2 regions of the Desmospora activa DSM 45169 genome follow, and region 1 is predicted to be linked to the other one. Evidence: riboswitches for the same ligand, from Rfam matches in the RefSeq annotation. Region 1 holds a riboswitch; the other holds the start of a gene.
The links. Region 1 has a riboswitch for FMN ahead of C8J48_RS11015 (ECF transporter S component). Riboswitches for the same ligand answer to the same signal wherever they lie in the genome.
Positions count from the first base shown of each region.

Region 1 (3,116 bases):
ATTCACTCACCCTGCTTGAGCGTTATTTGGAAGACAAAGGCAGCGGCATTGACCTTCCTGCGGCCATTATCTTGGAAACGGTCCAAGGGGAAGGAGGAATAAACGTCGCCAGCTCCCAATGGTTGAAGCAGGTGGAGCAACTCTGCCGCCGGTGGGATATTTTACTGATTGTGGACGATGTGCAGGCGGGATGCGGGCGTACCGGTCCGTTCTTCAGCTTTGAAGCGGCAGGAATCGAACCGGATATCATCTGTCTGTCGAAGTCGATCGGCGGTTATGGCCTGCCGATGGCTCTTACCCTGATCAAGCCGGAGTTTGATAAATGGGCACCCGGTGAGCACAACGGAACCTTCCGCGGACACAACCTGGCGTTTGTAGCGGCCACTGAGGCTCTCTCCTTCTGGGAGACAGACACCTTTACCAAAGAGACCTTACGCAAAGGAGAGAAGGTGAAACTGGCACTGCAACGAATGGCAGATGATCATCCTGAGCTGGAAGCGGAAGTGCGCGGACGCGGACTGATGGCGGGAATCGCCTTCGGTGAGACGGACTTCGCCAGTAAGGTATGTAAAGAGGCCTTCACCCGCCAGTTGATCATCGAAACATCCGGCCCCGATGATGAAGTGGCCAAGTTACTCCCTCCACTCATCATTGACGACGAGGGATTGGATCGCGGTCTCGCCATTCTGGAGGAGAGCATCAAGGCTGCAAAGGCGTGATGGAGGTTTCTCAACAAATACAATAAGAGACGAAGCGGAAAGGAACGATACCATGATTGTACGCCACCTAGACGAAATCGTAGGAACAGACGGAGAAGTCTCCGGGGAGACCTGGACCAGTCGACGCCTGCTGTTAAAAAAGGACGGTTGCGGCTTTTCCCTTCACGACACCATTATCAAAGCGGGCACCGTCACCGATATGTGGTACAAAAACCACATTGAAGCGGTCTACTGCATCGAAGGGGAAGGGGAAGTAGAAACCGTCGATAACGGCAAGGTATATCCACTCAAGGCCGGTTCCCTCTACACCCTTGATGGCCATGAAAAACACCAACTCCGCGCCAAGACACAAATGCGCATGGTGTGTGTCTTTAATCCTCCGGTAACCGGGAATGAAACCCATGATAAGGATGGAGCTTATCCTTTGGAAGAAGATTGATAAAAGCCAACCAAAAAAGCCCCAGTAATGGGGCTTTTTTGGTTGGCTAAACCAATCATAATACCCGTTCCACCCCGGACATCTGCTGCAGCCGGGGCTTCAGCCGCAGATAGAGCGGGAGGAACACGAGTGCGATCAATAGTCCTTTTATCAGATTGAAGGGACCGATACCATATAGAACCAATGCCGTCTTCTCCGGCCCTTCTACCGTCCAGTTGATCAGAAAGGCATATGCGGGTAAGACCACCCAGTAATTGGCGATACTCATCACCACTGCCATAACAGCTGTAGCAACGATAAGTCCGCTGATCAATCCTTTGAGACCGGAAATGCGACGGGCAATCCAGACCGTCAACACCACAAAGATGCTTCCAGCTACAAAGTTAGACATTTCACCAATGGGCAATCCCGCCTCACTACCGGTAAAAATAAAGTGAAGCAGGTTTTTGATAAACTCCACCAGCACCCCCATCCACGGGCCAAACAGCAGTCCAGCCACCAAAGCGGGAACTTCGCTGAAATCCACCCGCAAAAAAGCGGGAAACGGCGGCAGGGGAAAATCGAGATATTGCATTAAAAAAGCAAAGCAAGACAACAAAGATACCATCGTCAATTTGGCAGTTGTAAACCGTTTCGCCACCAGAACACTCTCCCTTTTATATGTGGTTCTGATGACAACCGTACAGCAAAAAGCCCCAAGAGCGGTGAACGATCACCTTCTTCGGGCTTGGATGTGAGTGCAGATTGAAATAGAGGTCCATCATTGGACAGACCTTCCCCACTCGAACAAACGTGTACGTGTCATCCTTCTCCCATCCAGACTATACTGTCGGTCCCGGAATTGCACCGGGTCCACCGCTCCTGACGGAACGGGTCACGGACTGAGGCAATTTGTGCCATCACCGCCGGTCGGGAATTTCACCCTGCCCCGAAGGATACTTGCTATCCAATTAGCCTTATTGTAACGGAAATTGTTTCATTTAGCAATGCGAACGAAAATCCTTCCCGTTGTTAGCCACCATGTCAAACGATTCCTTGCGTGTGGGGTAAACTCAAAAATCATCATTCAACATCCATCTTAATCCCTTGCTTCCCCCTGCACCACCTGTTCCATCACCTGGCGAAATACGCGGTGGGAACGATTGTCCTTGCTATCCTCCACCGAGCGAATGACCACCGAGACAGCGTAACGAGGCTGATCTGTCGGAGCAAAACCGATCATCCATTTATTGAAGCGTTCATTGCTTTGCCCCACTTGGGCGGTCCCGGTTTTGGCTCCCATCGACACAGCGGAATCCTTTAACGATTGAGCCGTGCCGTCGCTGACAGTTGTCTGCATCATTTTTCGCAGCGCTTGCAAGGTTTCCGGTTTGATCCTTTTCTCCACTGCCAGCGCATGGGGTTGAAAGGTAAAAAGCGTCTCCCCGTCTCGTTGCTGAATCTCCTGCACAATCCGGGGGTTGAGCGCTTTTCCGTCGTGAAACAGCGCCGTCACCATATTGGCCGCTTGTAATGGTGTGACGCGAACATCCCGCTGACCAATCCCTGTCTGGGCAACCGCCCCCTGATCTCGGCGCGTCATTTCATCGGAAAAGATCAACCCTCGCTGCTCCTGAGGAAGCTGACGAAAATTCTTCTCCTTCCATACCTTTCCCGACCACAGGATACGGCTTCCTAACCCTAAGCGATTGGCATACTCTTCGATCGTTTTGCCGCCCACCTTTTCCGCTACCTGAGCGAAGGCAATATTGCAGGAGTTGGCGTAAGCTTGCTCCAGCGTCTGTGTTCCATGACCGTCGGGTTTGGAATCGCGTAGGCCGTAACGGCCCAAATGACCATTACAGTGAAATTGATCGGAAGGCTTCACTTTTCCCGTGTCCAAAGCGGCGATAGCCACGACGGTTTTAAAGATGGAGCCAGGAGTGGTCTCCATCAGCGCACGATTGTCCCATGCATTC
Region 1 is NZ_PZZP01000001.1:2,269,867-2,272,982, forward strand. Features, by position in the region: gene ectB (diaminobutyrate--2-oxoglutarate transaminase) at 1-719, shown strand, start outside; gene C8J48_RS11010 (ectoine synthase) at 772-1,158, shown strand; gene C8J48_RS11015 (ECF transporter S component) at 1,214-1,798, opposite strand; FMN riboswitch at 1,959-2,098, opposite strand; gene C8J48_RS11020 (peptidoglycan D,D-transpeptidase FtsI family protein) at 2,237-3,116, opposite strand, start outside.

Region 2 (3,116 bases), 1.1 Mb from region 1:
CCGGTAAACATGATCATCCCTCCCATCGCGTTTGCCGCAGCAAACCCGTTATACACCAATCCTGCCCAAAGGGGCGCATTTCTAGCTCATCCAGTTCCCATGCCTGCTCCATTCGCTCCCAGCCCTCTCCTTCCACGGCGGTGGGACTCTCTTTGCCCCCGAGCAGCTTAGGCGCGATAAAAAACATCACCCGTTTTACCCATCCTTCCTGTAACAAGGAGGCATTTAGCTCACCCCCCGCTTCCGTCAAGACTGACAGGATTCCATTGTCACCCAAATGTTGAAATACCCGCTCCAAGTTGACCCGTGGACCCGGACCGGTTCGAATAACCGATACCCCGCGCTCCTGCAACAACACTTTTTTGGCAGTATCCACCTCATCACAGCAAAATACCCAGGTTGGCGTAGCAGCAGTATCCGTCACTGGTGTATTCAGCGGCATGGAAAGGCGGCTATCCAGGATGACGCGAATCGGATGATTCCCCCCTTCCGGCAAACGAGCGGTTAAGCGTGGATGATCCTTAATCACCGTACCGACTCCAACCATCACCGCATCATGAATATGGCGGAGTCGTTGTACTTCTTGCCGTGCTTCTTCCCCTGTTACCCAACGGCTGTCTCCGGTGGCGGTAGCCATTTTACCATCCAGTGTGATCGCTGCTTTTAGCGTGACAAAGGGGTACCCGGTACGGCGGTGGTGAAAATAAGCCTCGTTGATCCGCAAGCAATCCGCTTGCAACACCCCGGTTACCACTTCGATCCCGGCTTCCTGCAACCGTTTGACCCCTTCCCCGGATACGCGTCGATCTGGGTCTAGACTTCCGATTACCACTTTATGGATGCCAGCGGCAATCACTCTCTCCGTACAAGGAGGGGTACGTCCGGTATGATTACAAGGCTCCAAGGTTACATAGAGTGTACTTCCCACTGTTTCCTCTGAAGCCATATTGAGGGCATGTACCTCGGCGTGGGGAGTACCCGCTTTCAAATGAGCCCCACTTCCCAACAAGCGCCCATCCTTCACCACCACCGCCCCCACCAGCGGATTGGGGGATGTCTGTCCCTGAGCTGCTTTGGCTAAATTCAGAGCTAGACGCATCCAGTGTTCATCAACGCCTTGTACACCTCGATCCATCCAGTTCCTCCTTCCCTTGTCAATCCAAAAAAGCCCTGACCATCGTCAGGGCTTTCCATCTATGAACCGGAAGCACATGTTGAAAAAGCCATCAATGCAACAGGAAAAAAAGGGTTTTTGTCATAAAATCCCTATTATTGGTGCAGATAGCGTGCCATCCCGTCCATCCTTCTCCCATCCAGACTTTCACTGTCGGTTCCGGACTAACACCGGATCAACCGCTTAACGCGGGTCACGGACTGAGGAAACAAAAGTTTCCATCACCGCCGGTCGGGATTTTCACCCAGCCCCGAAGGATTGACCGTATGTGATTGTAATCGTCTCCAGGTATTAGCCTCACCTGTTCTTTTTATTATAGGCACCGATCTTAAAAACAGCAAGGGCCGCTCCTGAGCGGAACGACCCTTGCCATATCCTTTAGGCGGCAATCTTTAACTCACGCTTGCGGTTTTTCAACCACTGTACCAAAATGATCACCACTAACAATCCGATTCCTGCTAGATCCGTCCATAGCGCTTGGTTAATCAATACGACAGCGCTAGCCACTGCCAAGATGCGTTCCAGCCATCCATACTTTGATATCAGATATCCTTGAATAAAACTGGACCAGACAATAATCCCGATAAAGGCGGTTGTAATCGCCCACGCCGTCTGAGCAAACGTGACACCATCCGCCTGTAAAATCAAAATGGGATTTAACGCAAAGGCAAAGGGCAACAGAAGGGCACCCATGTCAAATTTAAAGCCTTGGACACCGGTTTGAACTGGATTGGCTTGTGCGATCCCGGCGGTTGCATAAGCGGGCAAATTGATCGGTGGGGTATCATCCGCCAATATGCCGTAGTAGAAAACAAATAGATGGGCGGCCAACAACGGGATTCCCACTTGCACCAACGCCGGGGCCATCACTGCCGCCAACACAATATAGGTGGCTGTGGTCGGTAACCCCATACCCATAATAATACAGGCAAACATCGTAAATAAGAGCACCAACAGCAACTGATTATTGGCCAAATCCAGAATCATCCCCGACAATATCGGCCCCAACCCAGTCATGGTTACCACCCCGGTCAAAATTCCTGCGGTTGCACAAGCGGTAACCACACTAAGAGAATTACGGGCACCCAATTCCAGCGCCGCCACAAACTCCCGCCAACCAAAGGCAGTCTGTTTTTCCCCAGGGATCTTTTTACCAAGCAGATACCAGATCAAAGCAAATAGTAAACTACCTGCGGATACCAGTGTCACATATTCATTTAAACCAAACAGGAGGTGCATTGCATAAGCGCCTCCAATAAAGAGCAGCGACACCAAAAAACCGGCGCCAAAACGGCGTTGCATCCGATAAGAGAACAATGCGATCGTCAACGCACCGACAATCGCCATAAAAGAAGCTAAAATCGGCGTCAAACGCAACACCAACAACGTGATCAAGGCAAACACCGGCAACATCAGATAACCACGGGTGGCGAGGATCTTCCAAGCTGGTGTCAATTCTGTTCGAGGCAAGCCTTGGATATTAAATTTGCGGGCTTCCAGATGCACCATAAACAAGATGGCAGTATAGCTCAACAACGCCGGAATCGCCGCCGCTTTTGCAATCTCCAAATATGGAATCCCAGTAAAATCCGCCATGATAAAGGCGGCTGCCCCCATCACCGGCGGTAACAGTTGTCCGCTGGAGGAAGCTGCCACTTCAATGCCACCTGCCACATGCGGGCGAAAACCGGTTTTTTTCATCAGTGGAATCGTAAAGGTTCCCGTTGTCACCGCATTGGCCACCGAACTACCGGAAATCGACCCCATCAGCCCGGAGGAGACAACCGCCGCCTTCGCGGGTCCCCCTTTGAAAGAACCCACCAATGACATCGCCAAATCGATAAACATCCGTCCTGCACCCGTCACTTCAAGAAAAGCACCAAACAGCACAAAAATAAACACATAGCTGGCGGAGACGGTAATCGGGGTGCCAAAGATCCCC
Region 2 is NZ_PZZP01000001.1:1,203,899-1,207,014, reverse strand. Features, by position in the region: gene ribE (riboflavin synthase) at 1-11, opposite strand, end outside; gene ribD (bifunctional diaminohydroxyphosphoribosylaminopyrimidine deaminase/5-amino-6-(5-phosphoribosylamino)uracil reductase RibD) at 14-1,135, opposite strand; FMN riboswitch at 1,298-1,436, opposite strand; gene C8J48_RS05900 (TRAP transporter permease) at 1,553-3,116, opposite strand, start outside.
Region 2: it holds a riboswitch for FMN, as region 1 does, so the genes downstream of both, ribD (bifunctional diaminohydroxyphosphoribosylaminopyrimidine deaminase/5-amino-6-(5-phosphoribosylamino)uracil reductase RibD) here and C8J48_RS11015 (ECF transporter S component) in region 1, are expected to answer to the same signal.